3 regions of the Enterococcus italicus genome follow, and region 2 is predicted to be linked to each of the others. Evidence: riboswitches for the same ligand, from Rfam matches in the RefSeq annotation. Region 2 holds a riboswitch; each other region holds the start of a gene.
The links. Region 2 has a riboswitch for thiamine pyrophosphate ahead of NE257_RS02055 (zinc-binding metallopeptidase family protein). Riboswitches for the same ligand answer to the same signal wherever they lie in the genome.
Positions count from the first base shown of each region.

Region 1: linked by a shared signal. The riboswitch ahead of NE257_RS07435 (ECF transporter S component) and the one ahead of NE257_RS02055 (zinc-binding metallopeptidase family protein) in region 2 are both predicted to bind thiamine pyrophosphate.
Region 3: linked by a shared signal. The riboswitch ahead of tenA (thiaminase II) and the one ahead of NE257_RS02055 (zinc-binding metallopeptidase family protein) in region 2 are both predicted to bind thiamine pyrophosphate.

Region 1 is NZ_JAMRVB010000001.1:1,515,059-1,522,944, reverse strand. It holds gene thiM (hydroxyethylthiazole kinase) at 1-314, opposite strand, end outside; gene thiW (energy coupling factor transporter S component ThiW) at 301-828, opposite strand; gene tenA (thiaminase II) at 833-1,507, opposite strand; gene NE257_RS07445 (energy-coupling factor transporter transmembrane component T family protein) at 1,510-2,175, opposite strand; gene NE257_RS07440 (ABC transporter ATP-binding protein) at 2,175-3,533, opposite strand; gene NE257_RS07435 (ECF transporter S component) at 3,533-4,099, opposite strand; TPP riboswitch at 4,208-4,296, opposite strand; gene NE257_RS07430 (P-II family nitrogen regulator) at 4,517-4,864, opposite strand; gene NE257_RS07425 (ammonium transporter) at 4,890-6,107, opposite strand; gene NE257_RS07420 (carbohydrate-binding domain-containing protein) at 6,355-7,332, opposite strand; partial or broken gene NE257_RS07415 (phosphodiester glycosidase family protein) at 7,315-7,845, shown strand.
Region 2 is NZ_JAMRVB010000001.1:442,475-450,360, reverse strand. It holds gene NE257_RS02085 (FeoB-associated Cys-rich membrane protein) at 1-8, opposite strand, end outside; gene feoB (ferrous iron transport protein B) at 12-2,168, opposite strand; gene NE257_RS02075 (ferrous iron transport protein A) at 2,165-2,635, opposite strand; gene nrdH (glutaredoxin-like protein NrdH) at 2,982-3,209, shown strand; gene nrdE (class 1b ribonucleoside-diphosphate reductase subunit alpha) at 3,309-5,468, shown strand; gene nrdF (class 1b ribonucleoside-diphosphate reductase subunit beta) at 5,500-6,465, shown strand; TPP riboswitch at 6,583-6,672, shown strand; gene NE257_RS02055 (zinc-binding metallopeptidase family protein) at 6,761-7,096, shown strand; gene NE257_RS02050 (acetylornithine deacetylase) at 7,090-7,886, shown strand, end outside.
Region 3 is NZ_JAMRVB010000001.1:1,567,622-1,575,507, forward strand. It holds gene NE257_RS07660 (L-lactate MFS transporter) at 1-874, shown strand, start outside; gene NE257_RS07665 (MFS transporter) at 1,031-2,398, shown strand; gene fghA (S-formylglutathione hydrolase) at 2,676-3,512, opposite strand; gene NE257_RS07675 (S-(hydroxymethyl)glutathione dehydrogenase/class III alcohol dehydrogenase) at 3,514-4,632, opposite strand; gene NE257_RS07680 (winged helix-turn-helix transcriptional regulator) at 4,980-5,348, shown strand; gene msrA (peptide-methionine (S)-S-oxide reductase MsrA) at 5,406-6,230, opposite strand; TPP riboswitch at 6,748-6,836, shown strand; partial or broken gene tenA (thiaminase II) at 6,971-7,595, shown strand; gene NE257_RS07695 (GNAT family N-acetyltransferase) at 7,734-7,886, shown strand, end outside.

The DNA of each region.
Region 1 (7,886 bases), 1.1 Mb from region 2:
GCTACCCCAACAAGGTCAATCACGACAGGCGTCTGTGTTTGCTCAGCAAAACGACCAGCCGCCAATAAATTCTGCTCCCGCTTCATTGATAAATGTCCGAGATTTAACAGTAAGCTATTGGTTTGATCGAATAATTCCGCAAATTCACGCGCATCGTCTGCCATAATCGGCTTAGCATCAATATAGAGCAACGCATTGGCCATTGACTCACAGGTGATTTCATTGGTAATGCATTGCACTAACGGTGAATTGGTTAGCGGAAAAATACCTTGTGTCAACCGACGAAACGAATCATTGCTATTAAACAGCACCATTGTTCATCCCTCCAAACAGTCGTTGTACTCGTCTAAATGGTTGTGTTTCTTTTAATTTCAACAATACGAAAAAGCCAATAATCGATCCCGAAATCGCTCCACCAAAGAAACGTGGCGTATATAAAAACCAATACATGCCTTGCTGGCTACCGGTGAACCAGACCATCACTGGATACGAAAGCAACGAACCAATCAAGCCAGTACCGATAATTTCACCAATCATCGCACCCCACACTTTGCCAGTATATTTATAGCCAACACCTGCTAAAAAGGCCCCAAATAATGCCCCCGTCAATGCTAATGGCGGAATACCTAATAATGTCACGCGAATAACGGCACAGACAAAAGCCATAATAGTCGCATAAAGCGGGCCAAGTAACGTCGCTGCAATGACATTCATCACACTCGACATCGGTGCCATCCCTTCAATTCGAAACAACGGTGACAACACAACATCTAGTGCAATCATCATGGCTAATAAACTAATTTTTTTGACATTTATCGTTTGCTTCATTTTCTTACCCCCTCATTCCTGCTGGCCATTTTTCCAATTGATAGGCCATCTCCCAAAATGCATATTCCATTTTTGCACTAATGACAAACGCAGTAACCATTTGTTCTTGTTGTTCTTGCGAACTTTCTTGATACAAGTAATTGAGCAAGGCGCATTCTTTGTCAATGGCACTCTCTTCGCCACCATACGTCTCAATCCACTGCTGGTAATAAGGATTTGGTGACTGAATGCCAGCTTGCATTAAGGTTTGACCAATCTCAGCATACAACCAAGAACACGGCAACAGACTCGCAGCGGTCACCCAATCATTGGCCTCTACTAATTGCCGATACATGTGTGACACATAATGATAGGCAGTTGGCGCAATCGCGGTCTCCTGCAGTTCTTTTTCATCAATCCCCAGTTGTTGAAAAAAATGCGCCCGTACTTGTAGTTCCCCTTCAGCTAAATGAGCCCCATTTTCCCGCATTTGCTCTGCTAACTCAGGAATCGCCGTCCGCTCAGCTACCAGTGCATACAGACGAGCAAAGTGCGTCAAATAATAGCAATCTTGAATCAAATAATAACGAAATTTCTCCATTGGCAATGTGCCAGCCTGTAACTCTGTCAGAAATGGATGCAGAAAGCTCCCTTCCCAATAAGGTTTTGTTTGCGCTCTAACAATCTCGGTAAATAACACGCTCATCTCACCACACTCTCTACTATTAATAAACCATTGCCCATAAGAATAAATACCATTGCCCAGATACTTGCAGACCGAGCTAGATGCCATTTTTCAAAATGAGTCCGCGTCCCATTCTCCATAAATCCCCGCGAATACATCGCCTCCGTATACCGATCACGCCAATTCATCGCTAAGAAAATCGTCTTCACATAATAATATGCTGACCATGGATAAAGCCGCTTTCCTCTTAAGAGACTCGCATCCCGCATATCGCTGACTTCGCGTCGTATCTCTGGTGCGGCATGCACGACGACTAAGATTCCGTAGACAAACGTCGGCGGTACTCGATATTGCTCCAACACCAATAAACATTCTTCAAAATCAACGCTCGCGACAAAAACAAGGCCCAATGCCGCAAATGCATACGTCCGAGTCAATAAGACCCACGCATCTGATAGACCATCTCCTTGAATCATCACCGACCAAAACGTCGTAATCGCTGGAATAAAAGGAAACAATAGTAAGACCCATATGAAGCCCCATTTTCTCGTCACAAAGAAATAACCCAACACGACAAGGAACAAATACACATTCAACCAAACCGAATACGTGAACGAGACTTCAATCGTAAAAAAGAACACCGCAAAGATAATTGCAGGTATCGCAGTGATTTTCTCTTCCATCAGTGCACCACCTCCTGTAATTTCTGCTCAGATAGATGCATATGATGCTCACTCACACCTACTAACGGTTCAAGACGATGAGAGACGATTAAAAAATTCGTCTGCTCTTTTTTTTGGGCAAGCCAGTCCACAAAGTACTGACACGCACGCGCATCCAAGCCAGTAAATGGTTCATCCAATAGTAAAAACTTGCGCTCTAAACTCAACATCGTAATCAGCTGGATCATCTTTTTTTGTCCTTCGCTTAGCTGATAGAGGCCCCGGTTCAGTAAATGCTGGATCCCCAGCTCTTCCATCGCTTGAAGTTGCCGCTGCTTAATCGCTTCACTCGGCTCTTTCGGAAATGCCAACTCTTGATCCACGTGTAACGTGACAAATTGCTGCTCCGCATGTTGCACCGCTAGTGTCATTTGCTCATACAACTTCTTTTTCCCAAAGCGACGGGATAGTTTCTTGTCTTCTAAAAACATCGCGCCGGTGTATGGATGCAGCTGCACCATCGCCCGCAATAAGGTCGATTTCCCGACGCCATTTTCACCGGTCAGCGTAGTAATTCCTTGCTTAAACGCCACAGTTTGAGGTGTTACTAATGGTTTCGTTCCTTGATGAAGTGCCACTTGTTGCAAGGTAAAAAGCGTCGTCTGTGACGCGTTTGCTTGCGTAAGCTTGCCGAGCGGTTGCTGCGTTGCTAATTGCGACACAGATTGATCGGTCAGCTGCCCGCCTTCCATTCGGATAAAGCGATCGACGAAAGGCGCATAGTCGGTCAACTCATGATCAGCAATCAAGATTAGTCTTCCTTGATTACGCAGATCAGCCAATTTCTCAATCAACCATTTTCTTGACAGCGGATCAACACTAGCGAATGGTTCATCTAGTAGTAAGATAGGGGCATTCATCGCTAACAACACCGTCAAGGCCGCTCGTTGCTTCTCCCCACCAGATAGTGTCGCCAACTCTTGATGCAGCAGGGACTCCATCTTCATTTCATGAATCGCCTTGTCCATCCGTTCCTTTGCTTCTGCAATCGCAATGCCGCTATTCTCCATAGCAAACATCAGCTCTCTGCGGAGCGTCCGCATGGTGAATTGCTGACTAGGATTTTGAAACATCAACCCAATTTGTTGGGCTTTTTCTGTCATGGTTCGTTGCGCATTGTTTTGCCCGTTCACCAAGATTTCTCCCTGATAGGTCGATCCGTCAAACCCAGCCACCGTATGGAGCAATGTCGTCTTCCCACAGCCGCTATCACCTGTCAACAGAACAAATGAGCCTGCCGAAAACTGGGCTGATAATTGATTGATAATAGTAGTAGCTTCTTTTTGAACAACTAACTCGTTTATCTCGATGCCTTTCATTAATGCGACACACTCAATCCTTGTGCCTTATGGAAAAGAGTCACAATTTGTTTCGTCAAAAAGATACCAAAGAAGCACACCGATGCAAAACGCACCACAAACAAGGCCACTACCATCCAAAAGCCATAAGTAGCATAACCGTATTTAAAGAATTCATAGATAAAGCTAAACACTGTCGTTCCAATCGCACCATAAAACAATGGCAGCGTATCATAGCGACGGTAACCAGTAGCCATAAATCCTACTTCTGTCCCCATTCCTTGAATAAACCCTGAGATTAATACACTCGCCCCAAAGTAAGAGCCATACAGCATTTCTGCTAACGCGGCGAAAACTTCACCTAATACTGCACTTCCCATTTTTGGGATTAACATACCTGCTACCGGTGCTGCCATGACCCACAGCCCAAATAAAATTTCATTTGCAAAAGGTGAGAAGCCAAATGGTGTCAATGCTGCTTCAAGTAACGCATAAAGTACGCCGGCCCCCATAAATACCGCCCCAAATAAAAATGCCAGTAAGGCTAAAAATACAACTTGTGGTAATGTCCACTTCGCTTTTTCCATCAAAAAAACCCCTTTTCTTTTTCCTAACTAACTAAAGGAACAAAAAGGGGCGAGAGCAAACCATCCAAAATACCCGTCAATGAACTAGTCACTAACGGGTACGATCTTATGATTTAAACGACATTTCCCTGCGACAGCATTAACTGCATCAGGTTCAATGGGTATAATCTCAGCTTTACGCACCCCAAATGTTTCTTTATTTAATTGTGAAGTTATTATACCATGTATTTTTCACAAAGACTAGAAAACCTTTCCAAATTTTTCCCAAAAATGTGATAGCGGACTTTTAAGCCGGAATCCAACGACGAAACAGTATGAACGACACTAAAAAGCCCAGAAAAGCCAACAGTTAAGGAACAACTTTGGCATGTTCTGGGCACTCGGCTTATAGCTAGTGCTACCTCAGCCTGTTAATCATTAAATTGCGGATTCTCCACGTTCCCCTGTACGAATGCGGACCGCTTCTTCTACTGGGTAGACAAAGATTTTGCCATCGCCAACGTTGCCAGTCTGGCATGTTTTGACGATTAAATCAATCATTTGTTCCACACATTTGTCTTCTAATACAAATCCCACTTTAATCTTCGGCACAAACGAAGTGATGACTTCTTGACCACGAACATAGTCTTTCAATCCTTTTTGATGCCCAAATCCCAATACTTGGGTCACCGTCATACCGATTGGATTTTCTTCAAATGTGTTTAGCATCGCGTCTTTTAAATCATCTAACGTTTCTTGTCGAATAATTGCCTCGATTTTTTTCATAGCGCTCCTCCTCGTTTGTCTGATTTTAAGAATCTAGTCCCATAAATGTTGGGTAGGCACTTTCATCATGTTCACTGCGATCTAAGCCAAGCGCTTCATCTTTCGCTGATACACGAATCGGCATAATCAGTTTCACAATCGAAATGATAATAAAGCTAGCAACACCTACATAAACAATCGTGATGACTGTTGCTTCTAATTGAGCGACAAACAAATCAACACCACCATAAAGCAAGCCAGTGCTACCATTTACTGCTGGATCAGCGAAAATCCCTGTCACGATTGAACCAAAAATTCCACCCATACCATGACAACCAAATGCATCCAACGAATCATCGAAGCCTAATTTTTGTTTAATAATCGAAATGCTATAGTAACAAAACGGACTAACTAATAAGCCAATGACGATTGAAGACCAGATAGAGACAAAGCCAGCACCTGGTGTAATCGCAACTAATCCGACAACCCCACCAGTACATGCACCTACAAGTGTTGGTTTACCCGTAGCAAATCGTTCCACTGCCATCCAAGAAAGCATCGCTGCAGCTGCAGCAGTATTTGTTGTTAAGAAAGCTTGAATTGCAATGCCATCAGCGGCCAAAGCAGAGCCGGCATTAAAAGCAAACCAACCAAACCATAAAAAGCCAGTTCCTAAAACGACGAAAGGAATATTGTGTGGACGATATTCCGCTTGTTTAAACTCACGACGTTGACCTAATACTAAGCACAAAATCAACCCAGATAAACCAGAGCTGATATGAACAACAGTCCCACCAGCGAAGTCAATTGCACCTAGACCAGCGATAAAGCCGCCGCCCCATACCATGTGGGCCATTGGTGCATAGACAACAACTAACCAAATTGCCAAGAATAAGAAAATTGCCGGGAATCTCATCCGACCAACAACCGATCCTGTAATAATAGCTGCTGTAATTAATGAAAACATCATTTGGAATATAGCGAATAAGCCATCCGGAATGCCGCTACCTTCTGTCATGGATACGCCTTGGAAAAAGATATTATGCAGATTCCCTACAAAAGTCCCATCTCCACTAAATGAAAGCGAGTAGCCGACTGCTACCCAGATGATTGAAGCAAGCCCCATCGTTCCAATTGACATCATCATGGTGTTTAAAATATTTTTTCTTCGTTCTAGTCCTCCGTAAAAAAATGCGAGTGCCGGTGTCATAATAAAGACCATTGCACTACAAATGAGAATAAATGCGATATTTCCTGTTTCCATAGACTTGACTCCCTTCAACGTTTCAATGATTGGTTTTTTATCTTCCATGTTAGATATACTAACATCATTCATTAGGGAAAACTAGCTATTTTTTCATCAAACTTACAGAAAACAAGTTAAAATACAAATTGCGAACACTAGAACTAATAATATTCTGTATTTTGTCCATATAATTAAAAAAAATTTAGGAGCAGCTAGTAGCTGTTCCTAAATATGATAGATTTCTTTATATTGAAATTCTTACAATCTAGTTACGACCTCGTCCACCACCGCCAAACGAATTAGTGGAAGCTGCTGAACCATCTTGTGAAACATTGGTGACAGTCGATGTTAAATCCAATGTCCCTAATTGCGTCCCACCTGAAACAATGCCATCTACTGAAAGACCGTTTGTCGCATCGCCACTAAGCGTTCCACCTTTCACCAAGACGTAGCTTTCATTCGTCAATAACTTCGCTGTGGCAATAACCAAGTGTTGGAATTCTTTGGTCGGACTGACAGCAATAATCGTATTTCCTGTACTGTCTTTCAAGCTAATTAATGTATCGACACTTTGCGTACTATCAAAGTAAATACCAACTGACGTGACAGTCGAGTCATCGCTGACATTTTCAGCCATATCTGTCGTACCTGACGCCACGAGCGTTCCACCCGTTAACGTAAAGTCACCATTGTAGTCTAGCGCACCATTACCTCCTTGTGTCGGTCCATATACCGCCACCGTTCCACCAGACATTTTGATATTACCGTTACTATCTAAACCGTCACCTTCTGCATCGATCGTGATAGTACCGCTAGTGATTGTGATTTCTTTGCTGTCATCAGATGACTCACCTCCACCACCGAAGGAATCTTGACCAAATTGACCGCCACTTGATGAGTCACTGCCGCCAGCTGCATTAATCCCATCATCGCTTGCCGTAACTGAGACTGTGCCGCCACTAATGGCAACCACGCTACCTTCCAAGCCTTCATACGAATTTTGAATCGTCACAATACCGTCTGAAATCGTCGTTGTATCATCTGCATGGACACCGTCATCTCCTGATTGAGCCGTTACGATTGCACCAGATAGGGTCACATTGCCATTGGCGTGTACACTATCGTCAGCACTATTGATAGTAATTGTACCACTAACTAACTCGATATTGCCGCCAGCTTTTAATCCTTTGTAGCTTTCATCCACACTTACGGAAGAATCATCATAGCCATCTGCCGTCTGAATGGTGACTTTTACGGCTTCCGCAGTACTGGCTTTGTTATGAGAAACGGCACGCTGTATCGCGATACTGCTAATGGCGATACCGATGCACTCGTCATCGATAAAAACGGTGACTTCTCTATCGTCAATGAAGCAACGACCGACGCTTCAGAACTAACGGACGCCGAACAAATTCTATCATTTGGTCCTGCTTTGGTCGAAGATGGGGAGATCACTGTCAATGAGTCCTCCGAAGTGTCGCAATCGATGACGAGCAATCCGCGGACTGCAATTGGTCAAGTCGGTGAAAACCATTACGTCATCATCGTGTCAGAAGGTCGGACCGATTCCAGCGAAAGCCTTTCACTCTATGAATTAGCCGAAGAAATGAAAGAAGCCGGCGCCACGACCGCCTATAACCTTGATGGTGGCGGCTCATCGACACTATATTTTAATGGCAAAGTCGTCAACCAAACAGTCGGCGGTAGCCAAAATAGTAGCGAACGCGAAGTCAGCGACATCATATACTTTAAATAAAGGAGGGTAACAACAGTTAATCATAATGTATAAATATCTAT
Region 2 (7,886 bases):
GTGGCCATTTTTTACCCTTCTTTCATACTTGGTACGACAGTCGTTACTTCAATAATTCGTTCTTTTGGTTTACGGACAATTTGATAGACAAGGAATGCAAGTACAAGCACGCTTAGGGCTGTTTCAAGACCAATTGTTCCCCCTTCAAATAACACATGACCAAATTGATACGTCATAAAGCTGACCAGATACGCCAAGCCGCATTGGTAACCAATTGCCGTCATAGTCCATTTTAACGTCCCCATTTCACGTCTGATTGCACCAATCGCTGCAAAACATGGTGCACATAAGAGATTAAAGACTAAAAATGAATATGCTGCGACAGGTGTAAAGTCGGCATGCAACATTGACCAGACTTCCTTGCCGTTATCTGAGACTGATCCAAGATGACCATATAAGATACCAAATGTTCCGATAACATTCTCTTTGGCTACTAATCCGGTAATCGTCGCGACAGCTCCTTGCCAGACCCCCCATCCAAGTGGTTTGAATATAGGAGCAAGCCAGCCACCGAATGTAGCAAGCATGCTTTGTTCACCTGGTACTTCTTGCAAGACAAAGTTAAACTTGAACGTAAACCAAATGAAGATGGTCGAGACAAAGATAATCGTACCGGCTTTTTTTACAAATGACTTGGCACGAAGAAAGGTTTGGTTCAAAATACTTCTTAATTGTGGCAAATGATATGCAGGTAGCTCCATGATAAATGGTGCCGGATCTCCTGAAAAAAGACGAGTCTTCTTTAAAGCAATCCCAGATAAGACAATTGATGTGATACCAAGGAAGTAAGCAGATGGTGCAACCCAGCTTGCATTTGGAAAGAAGGCGCCAGCGACTAATGCAATAATTGGAAGCTTTGCGGAACATGGCATAAAGGTCGTAATCATGACAGTCAAGCGGCGATCTTTTTCGTTTTCAATCGTCCGACTCGCCATGACACCCGGCACCCCACAACCAGTCGCAATCAACATGGGAATGAACGACTTCCCGGAAAGGCCAAACTTACGGAAAATTCGATCCATTACAAAGGCAATCCGTGACATGTATCCACAGTCTTCGAGAATGGCTAAGCATAAAAACAAAACAATTAATTGTGGTAAGAAGCCGAGAACTGCTCCGACGCCTGCGATAATGCCATTAATGATTAAATCTTGCATCCAGCTTGCCACTTGCCATTGGACCAAAGTTTTCTCTACAAAGTCCGGCACAATGGAGCCAAAAAGCACATCGTTTACCCAATCCGTCCCAAATCCTCCGATACTTTGAATCGCTAAGTAATACATCCCCCACATAATAAAGGCAAAAATCGGTAACGCTAAGACACGATGGGTCACCACGCGGTCAATATGATCACTCATCTTTAAGAAATGACTTTTTTCATCTACTGTACACAATGCCATGAGCTTTGTAATAAATTCATAGCGTTCATTGACCAGAATTGCATCGCTACTATCTTGAAAAATCTTTTCAGCAATTGCTACAATTTCTTCAATTTCTTTTCGCTGCAAGCTACTTAAATCTAGCTCCTCATACGCACGAGTATCTCGTTCAAAAAGCTTGATGGCGTACCACCTTGTTTGACTTGTACAGACGGTGTTGCCTAATACATCACTAATTTCATCTAAAGCTGCCTCTACGCGGGCATCATAGGACGGGTAATGGACCGTTTCTGGATTGTTTTCAATCATATGTGTCGTTGTCTTCATCAACTCATCGATACCTTGCTTTTTGATTGCACTGATTCCGACGACTGGTACTCCTAATCCATATGCGAGTTTCTCCAAGTTAATCGTGCGGCCATTCTTTTTCATTAGATCCATCATATTCACTGCCACCACGACTGGACTGCCGGTTTCCATGAGCTGCGTGGTCAAATACAAATTCCGCTCCAGATTGGTACCGTCTACGATATTGACAATGGCAGTCGGGCGACCTTGAAGAAGATAGTCTCTAGCGACAATTTCTTCCGGTGTGTATGGCGCAAGTGAGTAGATACCTGGAAGATCTTGAATTAAGATTTGTTTGTTCTTACGATAAGTTCCCGATTTTCGTTCCACAGTAACACCTGGCCAGTTACCGACGGATTGTGTCGCGCCGGTTAGCAAATTAAACACGCTCGTTTTGCCACTATTGGGATTACCAGTCAGTGCAAGTTGCCATTGATTCATACTTCGTCCACCCTTTCCATCAAAATATGTGCTGCTTCTTCTTTGCGAAGCGTCAATGCATAGCCACGTAGCTTCACTTCAATCGGATCACCAAGAGGAGCTAATTTTTGAACGGTAATGGTCACATTCTTTGTGACACCCATATCCATCAGACGACGATGGACCGCTCCTTGACCATACAAGTTGACGACTTTGCCTGTTTCACCGACTGTAAGCTGATCTAGAGATAGCCATTCATTGTGGCTTGTGACTTCACCCACTTCTATTTTTTGGAGCAAAGCGACTTCCAAAGCAACACGGGTCTTTTGAACAGATACGATGGCACTTTTTGCATCACGCTGAACAACGGTCACGCGATTGCCTTTTGTTAAACCTAATCGTTGCAAATGAAAGCGTACAGAATCTTCTATTGTTATATTATTCACTTGATAAATCACGCCAATTTCACACTTATCTAATGTTGTCATTGTCTAAAAAAACTCCTACTATCTTTTTTAGATTAGTGATAACCTATCACTCTATTTGCAATTGAGAATCATTATCATCAATGTATACCTATTTTTAAAGACTGTCAATTTTATCTTTATAACTTTTTCTTCACAAGAAAAAATTCTTTGACTAATTCTTACTAATTTAAGTTTCCCGTTGGTGTTGTCTTATCAAGTTTTCTTTTATTATTTTCATAAATAAACACAACAATTAGTGTCACATTGAATTCACAAACACAATATATAGTATATTTATATTGACATTTTCAGCTTGCTACATTAGTATTTTCTCATAAGCAAGTTTCATGTACTGGAGGAATATACTATGAACGTAAAATTATTTTCAAAGAACAACTGCATGCAATGCAAAATGGCAAAACGCTTTTTAACAGAAAATGACGTCACTTTTGAAGAAATTAATATCGATGATCAACCTGAATATATTGACTACTTAAAAGAACATGGCTTCCAAAGTGTGCCTGTGGTTTTATCTGATGCTACTGCGGCTATTATCGGCTTCCGCCCAGATCAATTACGCCAATTAGCAAGTTAATTCACAGATTAAAAAAAGCAATGATGTGAGTTGGATTTGACGGTCCCTTGACGCAAATCCTTCTTTTTTATTTCAAGAAAAAGAAAAGGTTGTGTTTTCATGAGTTTAAAAGCATTAGGTGACGTTACCTATTTTAAGTTAAATAACGAAATCAATCGTCCTGTTAATGGACAAATCCCTCTACAAAAGGATCAAGAAGCGCTCGCAGCCTTCTTAAAAGAAAATGTCGCACCAAATACGAAGACATTTGCATCCATTCACGACAAAATAGCCTATTTAGTAGAAGAAGAGTACCTTGAAGAAGAATTTTTAAACAAATACCAGCCAGAATTTATCGAGCAGCTGTATGCTTTCCTAGCAGAACAATCATTTGCCTTCCATTCATTTATGGCTGCGTACAAGTTTTACTCTCAATATGCCCTAAAGACCAACAATGGCGAAGAATACTTAGAGTCGTATGAGGATCGCGTCGCATTTAACGCACTTTATTTTGCTAATGGAGATGAAGAATTGGCGTTAGCTTTAGCAGATGAAATGATTCATCAACGCTACCAACCAGCAACACCAAGTTTCTTAAATGCTGGTCGTAAACGTCGTGGGGAATTGGTGTCTTGTTTTTTAATTCAGCTAACAGATGATATGAATTCCATTGGTCGTGGCATTAACTCGGCACTGCAATTGTCTAGGATTGGCGGCGGTGTCGGGATTACGTTGTCTAACTTACGTGAAGCTGGTTCACCTATCAAGGGTTATGAAGGTGCTGCAAGTGGCGTGATGCCTGTCATGAAATTATTCGAAGACAGTTTCAGCTACTCTAATCAACTTGGCCAACGTCAAGGCGCTGGTGTCGTATATTTGAATGTCTTCCATCCAGATATTATGACCTTTTTGTCAGCGAAAAAAGAAAATGCTGACGAAAAAATTCGGGTAAAGACTTTGTCACTTGGTGTGTTAGTACCAGATAAATTTTATGAACTGACCCGTAAAAATGAAGAAATGTATCTGTTCAGTCCATATAGCGTCGAACGTGAATATGGCGAACCTTTCTCATATATTGATATTACTGAAAAATACGATGAGTTAGTCGCAAATCCACGCATTCGTAAAACAAAAATAAAAGCCCGTGATTTAGAAAATGAATTATCAAAATTACAACAAGAATCCGGCTATCCTTATATTATCAATATCGATACAGCGAACCGTGCCAATCCTGTACACGGCAAAATTATTATGAGTAATCTTTGTTCTGAAATTTTACAAGTACAAGAGCCTTCATTAATCAACGGCAAGCAAGAGTATGACGTCTTAGGTACCGACATTAGCTGTAACTTAGGCTCTACGAATATTGTCAACTTAATGAGTAGCCCTGACTTTGGTAAATCAGTACGAACAATGACGCGCGCGCTGACTTTCGTCACGGATGCATCAGATATTGATGTCGTACCATCCATTCAAAATGGGAACCATTTAAACCATACGATTGGACTAGGAGCGATGGGCTTGCATACTTATTTTGCGAAAAATCAAATGGAGTATGGTTCACCTGAATCGATCGAATTTACAGACATTTATTTCACATTGTTGAATTACTGGACTTTGGTGGAAAGCAATACTATCGCAAAAGAACGTCAACTAGTCTTCCATAATTTTGAAAAATCAAGCTATGCAGACGGCAGTTACTTTGATAAGTATATTCAAGGAAACCATCAGCCAAAATCAGCGAAGGTCAAAGAATTATTTGCCGGCGTCTTCATCCCGACAAGTGACGACTGGCAAGCATTAGCTGACAACGTGAAACGTGATGGCTTATACCATCAAAATCGCTTAGCTGTAGCACCGAATGGCTCAATCTCTTATATTAATGACACGAGCGCTAGTCTACACCCTATCACACGATTGATTGAAGAACGCCAAGAAAAGAAAATTGGAAAAATCTACTACCCTGCCGCTTATTTATCAAATGAGACGATTGGCTACTATAAATCAGCATATGATATGGATATGCGCAAAGTCATCGACGTCTATGCGACTGCCCAACAACACATCGACCAAGGAATGAGTATGACACTTTTCTTGCGTTCGGATATACCTGAAGGACTGTATGAATGGAAAACGACGACCAAGCAAACGACTCGCGACTTAAACATCTTGCGCCATTATGCGTTTCATAAAGGAATCAAGTCCATCTACTATGTTCGGACATTTACAGATGATGCAGAAGAAATCGGAAGCAACCAATGCGAAAGCTGCGTAATCTAAGCAATATCTAATTGAACAAGGAGTGAATAAGATGGCAAATACCTACTATGAAGCAATTAACTGGAACGAAATTGAAGACGTCATTGATAAATCAACATGGGAAAAACTAACCGAACAATTTTGGTTGGATACCCGGATTCCTTTGTCCAATGACTTAGACGACTGGCGCAAACTCAGTGAACCTGAGAAACAACTAGTCGGTCATGTCTTTGGTGGGTTGACGTTACTAGATACGTTACAATCAGAGAGCGGCATCGATCAATTACGTAAAGATGCGCGGACACCGCACGAAGAAGCTGTATTAAATAATATTCAATTTATGGAATCGGTCCATGCGAAAAGTTACTCTTCTATTTTTAGTACACTAAATACCAAAAAAGAAATCGAAGAAATCTTTGAATGGACCAATACCAATCCATACTTGCAGGCCAAAGCCGAAAAAATCAATGAAATCTACAAGCACGGTACACCGCTCCAAAAGAAAATCGCCAGTGTCTTTTTAGAAACATTTTTGTTTTATTCTGGTTTTTATACACCTCTCTACTATCTAGGAAATAACAAACTAGCGAATGTCGCCGAAATTATTAAGCTCATCATCCGTGATGAGTCTGTCCATGGAACGTATATCGGCTACAAGTTCCAGCTAGGCTTTCAAGCACTTCCTGAAGCAGAACAAGCCGAACTCAAGGACTGGATGTACGACCTGTTGTTTGAACTTTATGAAAATGAAGAAAACTATACAGACGAACTTTACGGAGAAATTGGCTGGGCGGAAGAAGTGAAAACTTTCCTACGCTACAATGCCAACAAAGCATTGATGAATATGGGTCAAGACCCTCTCTTCCCTGACAGTGCCAATGATGTTAACCCAATCGTGATGAACGGCATCTCTACAGGTACAAGTAACCATGACTTCTTCTCACAAGTCGGTAATGGCTACCTGCTAGGATCTGTAGAAGCAATGAAGGATGAAGACTATCTTATCGGCTTTGATTAATCCCCCATCTCTTTAGTGGTGCATCAGCAATTGCTTTTCTATTGCTGATGCATCACTATTTTTTTTAATCTCGTAGCAACTAGCCAATTCACCCATTCTTTGCTACACTAAATTGGAATAGAACATTTGGGGTGCCCAGAGGCTGAGAACATACCCATTGAACCTGATGCAGTTGATCCTGCCGAAGAGAAATGTTAGGAAGAACCTATCCTTTTTGCGGTCTCGCATCCCTCTTTGCTTCTATCACTAGAAGATAAAAAGGGATGCTTTTTTCTTTGTAAAAGGAGGACACACTGTGAATAACGACGAACAGGAACTCCTGTTGCTCGCAACACTGGAGCAGATGCAAGAACAGCTACTGACTATCCTGGAAAGATTATTGGTGGGATTTCACACAGAATCCCCACCTGCTCGGAATACAAACGAGCTGCAACTGTATCTGAAAGAGACTCTTGAAAAGCTGGATTTTACGGTGGAAACTGCGCCGTTTTATAGGCAGGATACATTGCTTTGGGCTACAAAAGAAGGCACGGATACTGAGCATTACCAAAGCTTAATCTGGAATGGCCATGTCGATGTCGCTGCACTGGAGTCACTCGCTAACTGCAGACCAATCCGTTTGAGTTGGTAAAGAAAGGCTCTCGGCTATTTGGACGTGGGGTCAGTGACATGAAAGGATCAGTTGCGTGTGTTATTTGGTTAGTACAAACCTTTCATCAATTGAAGATTCATTTGCCGGGCACCCTCCTTTTGCAATCCGTTGTAGGGAAAGAAGCAGGCGAAGCTGGGACCAAAAAATTACTCGAATCTGGTCAAACAGCAGACTTTGCAATTGTTGGTGACACGAGTGATTTACAGTTTCAAGGTCAAGGTGGCGTCATTACTGGCTGGATTCAATTGAAAAGCCCCGAAACCTTTCACGATGGCAATCGGATGAAGATGGTACACACTGGTGGAGGACTTTTTGGTGCCAATATGATTGAAAAAATGACCATCCTGATTCAAGCGTTACAGACTCTGGAACGACATTGGGGCATTATGAAGTCCTATCCTGGATTTGAGCACGGGACAAATACGATTAATCCCGCCTATATTGAAGGTGGGATTCATCCCGCATTTGTGCCGAACAATTGCCGGCTATGGATTACTATCCACTTCTATCCAAATGAATCGATTGAACAAGTGACAAGTGAAATTGAAGCACACATTCTTGCCACAGCCAAAGCAGACCCGTGGATGAAAGAAAATCTCCCTACATTTGAATGGGGTGGTGAATCCATGCTTGTAGATAAAGGAGAAGTCTTTCCGCCACTAGCACTTGATCCTACCCATTCAGCAATGCTTGAATTGGCCAAAAGTCATGAAGCGCAAACAGCATCAAAACCTACTACTACCATGTCTACATCTGTTTCCGATGGTGG
Region 3 (7,886 bases), 1.1 Mb from region 2:
ATCGACAATTATCAAATGGTTTCCCGATAAACGCGGATTGGCGACGGGCTTAGCCATAATGGGCTTCGGATTTGCAGCAATGTTGACTGGTCCGATTGCGCAGCAATTGATAGGGACGATTGGTGTAGTTCCGACTTTTTATAGTTTAGGCATTGTTTATTTTGTTATTATGATTGTGGCTGCTCAATTTATTCGCAAGCCAGATGAGCCACTCCCCCATTCAACGCAGAAGCGAGTACCTGTTGGCACAAGCCTAATTGGGGGAAAGCAACTTTCAGCTAATGAAGCAGTCAAGACGCGTTCTTTTATGTACTTATGGGTGATGCTATTTATTAATATCACTTGTGGAATTGGTTTAGTATCTGCGGCATCTCCAATGGCGCAAGAGATGACCAATATGTCGGCAGTTGTCGCAGCCTTTATGGTGGGGATTTTAGGGTTATTTAATGGCTTTGGTCGATTGATTTGGGCCACACTTTCAGATTATATCGGTCGGCCGAATACATTCACAGTCATCTTTATCGTGAATCTAGTGATGTTTGCAAGTATTTTTATTCTCGGCAATATGTATTTCTTCGTTTTAGCCTTTTGTTTATTGCTGTCTTGTTATGGTGCAGGCTTCTCTGTTATTCCGGCGTATTTAGGGGATGTTTTTGGTACGAAAGAACTAGGAGCAATTCATGGATACGTCCTTACGGCTTGGGCGATGGCTGGTATTGCTGGCCCTGTCCTGCTCTCTTATCTGCATGAAGTAACAGGAAGTTATCGACCATCACTGTTAATCTTTATTGGCTTGAATGTGGTGGGTCTAGGTGTGTCGTTGGTTATACGTAAGACCTTTGCCCCGTCACTGAAGGAACGAACAGTCCTTTAATGATTTTCTCATGAAGTTTGACAGCATCCATATTCCTCAGTAAACTAACCTTGTTTAATCGTACAGAGGGTATGTGAAAGAACATATCGATGAAAGAGGCGGTTTCTATTTCGATAGAAATCGTCTCTTTTTTTCTGGACAGAATGGGGGAAAAGAATGAAACAAGCACAACTTAATAAACAACTTGCCGTTTTGGCAACGGGCATCTTGACCTTTTCAGGTGTATTGATCGAAACGGCGATGAATGTCACCTTTCCGGATCTTATTCAACAATTTGGTATCTCGACGAAGGCTGTCCAGTGGGTAACAACCATCTATCTCCTGATGATTTCTATAATGGTTCCATTATCCAATGACTTGATCAAACGTTTTTCGATTCGAAAATTATTTATGAGTGCCAATCTGCTCTTTTTAATAGGGGTGGTCTTAAATGCGATTGCCTCGACGTTTGGACTACTTTTGCTTGGTCGCTTATTGCAAGGAATTGGCACAGGAATAGCCTTACCGTTAATGTTTCACATCATTCTTACATACTATCCTTTGGAAAAACGAGGCACAATGATTGGGGTGGGAACGCTAACGACGGCAATTGCCCCAGCGATTGGTCCAACGTATGGTGGATTTTTGTCATCCGTTTTTACTTGGCATGCAATTTATTTGTGTTTAATACCAGTATTACTTTGTTCGCTGGTCATTGGATTACGTGGGATTCCTGAAATAAGTGTTGCATTAACCAGTAAGTTAGATGTCCCTGGAATAATTGGCATCGGCTGTTTTTTCACAGGAAGCTTACTCTTTTTGAATCAACTTACGCAACCAATTGGGTGGATAGGCTTGGCATTTGCCATGATAGGATTCGGATTGTTTTTTTACCGAGTGAAGACAACGAAACATCCGCTAGTGCGATTAGATGTGATGAAACAAAAAAGCTTTCGAATTTTTTTGTTTGGGTTTTTAGTGTGTCAGTTTCTATTGCTAGGAATTTCTTTTGTATTGCCAAACTATGTTCAATTCGTTCTTGGAAAAACTTCCTTCATCGCTGGATTGATGATGTTACCTGGTGCTTTGGTAGGGGCATTGTTGGCGCCTGTTGCTGGCAAGCTATTTGATCGAAGAGGCCCGAAATATCCAATTCTGCTTGGGTTAAGTATTGCCTGTATTGGTTGGCTTTCACTTGCTCTTTTTATGCAAATGACACAAGTTTCCCTTCTTGTATTGGGACATGTGGTGTTCATGATTGGAAATGGCCTGTGCTATAGTAACATGATGACTATGGGAATGAACCAACTAGCAAAAGAAGCGTATAGTGATGGCAATACCATCTATAATACGCTGCAACAATTTTCAGGGGCAATTGCGACCACTATTGTTGCTGTTATCCTAGGTTTTTTTCAAACAATTCCCAACACATCGATTGTACAAGGGACAACCTCCGGATCAATTGTTTCTGTTTTAACATTGTCCCTACTTTTGCTAAGTAGTTTGATTGCAAGTAGTTATTACTTTTTAAGAAGAAAAAAATAGAATGATTTAAAAGAATTTTGACGAAATAAGAGGTCGTTTTTACTTAATTAGGTAAGAATGATCTCTTATTCTTTTTATAACGATGGATGAGCAATTTTTCGAACGGAAAGAAACAATCCTATCCCTCATCCAAGGAAAAGAATAAACAAAGACCTTTATCAGCGTCCACTAGCGGGACGTGATAAAGGCCTTTTTGGCAAATGAAATACAAAGTGGACTCATCAAGTAGGCTTGTGTTCCCTGTATCCGCCAAGTTTGTTAGGGCAATACTCGCTTGCTATTTATGAAATTGTTGACAGTGAAACGCAAGGTGTTCTTCAATAAAAGTTGCTATGGTGAAATAACTATGGTCATACCCTTCTTTTTTTTCGTACCGTACTTGTTCGTCTGTATCTTTCACGTTGGCTAAGAAGGCTGTTTCATTTAATTGAACCGCGTAGAAAGGATCCGCTGTTCCTTGCGTAAGCAGAATGGGAGGATGAATTTCGCCAACTTTTTGTAAAAGCTCGGTTGCATCCCAGGTTTTCCAAGTAGTTTCATCGGTTCCTAAATAGGCTGTGAAGGCTTTTTTGCCCCAAGGTACATTAGACGGGTTAAGAATTGGTGCAAAAGCAGAGATTGCAGAAAAACGCTCAGGCTGTTTTAGTCCCACAATCAATGCACCATGACCACCCATGGAATGGCCCATAATACTTTCTTTGCCGGAATAGTTTGGAATCAGGTCGTAAACAATTCCAGGTAATTCATTCACCAAGTAGTCGTACATTTGATAATTTTGCTTCCAAGGCTCGCAAGTTGCATTGACATAAAACCCTGCACCTTGGCCTAAGTCCCAAGCTTCATCGTCAGGAAGTTCGCCTCTTGGTGATGTATCAGGGATGAGAAAGGCAACATTTTCTTGGGAAGCATATTTTTGGAAGGCGCCCTTTTGACTGAAATTATCGTCTGTGCAGGTTAAGCCAGAAAGCCACCAAATTAACGAGGTTGGAGATGCGGAGGGCTTTGGCAAATACAAACTGAAAGTCATCGAGCAATGCAAACTATCTGAATGATGCCGGTATTTCAATTGTTGTCCTCCGAATGCTTGATGTTGTTCAATACGTTCGATCCTCATCTCATTCTCCTCCATAAGTTAGCATTGTACGAATTGACTCCCCGCGATGTAGCAGTTCGAGGGATTCATTAATTTGAGAAAAGTGCAAATGATGTGTAATAAAGGAATCGAGATCAATTTCACCGTTCATAAAATCTTCCACCATTCCAGGTAATTGGGTACGCCCTTTCACTCCCCCAAAAGCAGACCCTTTCCAAACGCGCCCGGTTACTAATTGGAATGGTCGTGTGTGAATTTCTTTTCCGGCACCAGCAACACCAATAATCACACTAACACCCCAGCCTTTGTGACAAGCCTCTAAAGCTGAACGCATCACTTCAACATTTCCAATACATTCAAAACTATAGTCAACTCCACCATTGGTCATTTCAACAAGAACCTCTTGAATTGGGTGAGCATAATCTTTTGGATTAACAAAATCGGTTGCCCCCATTTTTTGGGCTAAAGGCCATTTATCAGGATTCATATCAATAGCGATAATTCGTTGCGCCTTCGCTTTTTTCAGTCCTTGAATCACAGCTAGTCCAATCGCTCCTAATCCAAAAACGGCAGCAGTGGCTCCTTCTTCTACTTTGGCAGTATTTTCAACCGCACCCAAACCAGTGGTAACCCCACATCCTAGTAGCGGAACTTTGTCTAGGGGTGCTTGTTTATCAATTTTCACCAGATTAATATCATTCACGACGGTATATTCACTGAATGTACTGGTCCCCATATAATGATATACAGGTTCTCCTTGATAAGAAAAGCGAGTGGTACCATCTGGCATTAGTCCTTTACCCTGCGTTTCGCGAACAGCAGAGCATAAATTTGTTTTCCCGGATAAACAGAATTCACATTTCCCACATTCAGGTGTGTACAAGGGGATAACGTGATCGCCTTCTTTAAAATCGGTCACATTTGTTCCAACTTTTACAACAACGCCTGCACCTTCATGGCCTAAAACAACTGGGAAAACCCCTTCAGGATCGTCGCCAGACAAAGTGAATGCATCTGTATGGCACACAGATGTGTATAAAATTTTTACCATTACTTCATTTTCTTTTGGATCTTCCACGTCAATTTCCACAATTTCTAGGGGTTTTCCTGGAGCAAATGCAACAGCAGCTTTACTTTTCATACGTTGTCTTCCTTCTTTCGTAATTGATGAGGTGCTACTCACGGCCCTTCATAAAAGGTACTTAATCTGGGAATGAGTAGAAATGAACTCTTTTCTATCATAAAGTAACGTAGAGAAAAAACAATACTGACAAATTTGTCAGTTATAGGCTATACTATATATAGTTAAGCGACGAGTCGCCATTCACGCACACGATCGTTGTTACCTGACTGGTATAGATGAGGAGGATGGCTATTGGTACTGGATATTTGAAAAATGCCGATGAAGGCAGTTTTTTTTTATTCCATAAACTACAATCAATCGAGCAACTAAATGAAATTGGAAGAAAGTGATAAGGGGGAACAGCGGTGTACGAATATCGAAACAAACGATTTATAACTACGAAAGACTTGGCAATGTCTGTGATAGGTGGAAAATATAAAATTGCCATCGTATGGGCACTTTTGCAAGAACCGGTCTTAAGACTAAGTGAATTTGAACGGATGCTACCAACAATCAATCAACGAATGATTATTCGGCAACTTCGAGAATTGGAACAAGATCAGATTGTTAAACGACGTGTTTATCCCATTGTGCCACCAAAAGTAGAATATGAATTGACAGAGATAGGAACGGATTTGGCCGACATCGTTCAATCCATCTGTCAATGGGGTGACCAGTTTTGGGAAGAGGTTGCAGCAAAAGAGTCTCCAGATTCGCTTGAAGAAAAAGCGTAAGGAACGTTTGCTACGAAGTCCCTTTTGTAAAGCAAGTACACGCAGGGATAACAAGAATTACCTCGCTTTATGAAAAAAAGAGCACACATTGTTTTGCATCTTTAAAAATAGCAGATATTGTTTACGTGCACGTTCGATTCGATGATAACGCTGCTTTTCTTTTTGATAAAACTGTTGGTGATAGTTCTCTGCCAACCAAAAGGGCTGAGCGGGTTGAATCTCCACGACAATTGGTCGATGGTAGCGAGTGGCTGCCGCTTGCTTTGCTTGTTCGGCAAGATGCTGTTGTTCCGCATTTTGATAAAAGATTGTTGGTCGATATTGTGTACCTCGATCATTAATTTGACCATTGGCATCGGTCGGATCAATCAATTGCCAATAGATTGCATTCAATTGTTGATAAGAAATTTTCCGACGATCAAATATAATTTCAACAGCCTCAACGTGGCCTGATTGTCCTCTAGAAACCTCTTCATAGCTAGGGTTAGCAGTTGACCCACCAGTATAGCCTGAATAAACAGCTAAAATACCTGTTCGTGTCTCAAATGGTTCTACCATACACCAAAAGCACCCACCAGCGAAAATTGCTCGTTCGATAAAAGGACCATCCTTGGTAAAATGAAGGTGCTCATCAAAAGGTTGTGAGAAAGCAGAATTGCCGGCTAACGTTGCGTAAAATTCGGCAACATCGGGTGTGAGTGAGTGTCGTGTAGCCAAAGGACGAAGAACGGCTTCAAGCTGGGCAAGTGTATCCGCTAAGCGCTCATGATTGTACAGACCTTGTTTGGCAGTCTCTAATTGTTGACGTTCCCAATCACGCGTCCGAGGATTAAGAATGAGATTGTAAAGTGTAGTCAATGTTTCTTCAGTTGATTGTTTCATAAAGGCTCCTTCCTTAATCTGTTAGCAACTGTATTTATTATACCCTGTTTGTTAAGAGGAAGAATCGAGAATGCCTGATAAAGCAAAAGAATTTTTTAATAGAAAACGCTTGCAAAAAAAGAAGACATCCCTTATAATGAACTTGTAAGGAACCAATGATTCCCACAATTAGTTAAATTGAGTCAAATGAGTTTGTAAGACAACACAGTGAATACAAAGTCAGTGAAACAAAAAGCTAGTTGAAACATAGGGTAATTGACTATGTGAAAGTGAATTAAAGGTTACAAATTTTAGAAAGGCGTGGGAGATTGACGAATTCCTTACTAACTGAATATGGCCTAGCAGGTGTTTAAGTCAACGTTGGAGCAACAAATAGACACTCCATCATGAAATGTATGACGGAAAAAAACAATAAATCCTGCTAGGCCTCTTTTTTTTGCATCAAAAAATAATTGTCGTTAAAAGAAAGCGGTTTAAAATAATTTTGACATCAAAGAAAAGGCTTGTTATAATTTTAAAAAAGAAGCTGGGGTGCCTGATGGCTGAGAATTACCCATATTACCTGATCTAGTTAGTACTAGCGTAGGGAGCTGAGCAAAGAATGATCATTCCGAGTAGGTGCCCGCATGAAAATGTTGGGCTTTTTTTGATTAGTATCCATTGTCTACAATAAGACATCAAAAAATAATTTGTTAGTGGGAGAGGTTAAAATGACAAAGTTCGCAGATCAATTATTCGATATGGCACAACCCGTTTGGATTAAAAGTTATAAACATCCATTTATCAAGGAGATTGCTTCCGGCGAACTAGCACCCTCCGTGTTCCGATATTATTTATTGCAGGATCGCTATTATCTAGAAGAGTTTGGAAAAATTCATGGCCTAGCTGCTCAAAAAAGTAGTGATGCTCGCACAGCTGAATTTTTAAGAGCGAATGCAGAAAATCTAAAGAATGGCGAAGTAGAAATTCGAAAAGCGTTCTTCCAGCAACTTGCCATTTCTTCTGATGAAATTCAGTTAACACCTATTGCTCCTAGTGCGTACAATTATGTTAACCATATGTACGAGCAACTTTATCATGGAACCACTCAACGGACAATAGCCAGTTTATTGCCTGTATAATGAGATTGGCAAACGTCTGATTGCTGAGGGATCGCCTGTTTCTTTGTATCAGCAATGGATTGCCACCTATGATAGCGAAGCCTATACGGAGGATGTCCAAACAATGCTTGACTTGACCAATCAAGCAGCCAGTGAAGTGGATGAACAAGAACGCGAAGCAATGAAACATGCTTTCTACCGAAGCAGTATCTATGAACTCCGCTTTTGGGAAATGGCATATACAATGGAACGATGGGATAGTTAGCCTTAGTTATAGCAATTTATCGCAGGTTCATAGAAAAAACCACGTAGATCACGGGGGTAAGTCCAGCACGAGCTCCAAAGAGATGGTTCCACATTTTGCTTATCGACAGAAATAAGCCTAAAGAAAGGATAGGAAGTATTGGAAATCAAAGTAGGTATTGTCAATCATGATGAAAAAAAACAATTGTGGCAGATCAGCCAACAAACGATGACCATTGAAGTGGATCCTCATCCTTACAGACCGGATGAATACGATCGCTTCTTGCAAAAAATTCAGCAGGGAAAGGCTATT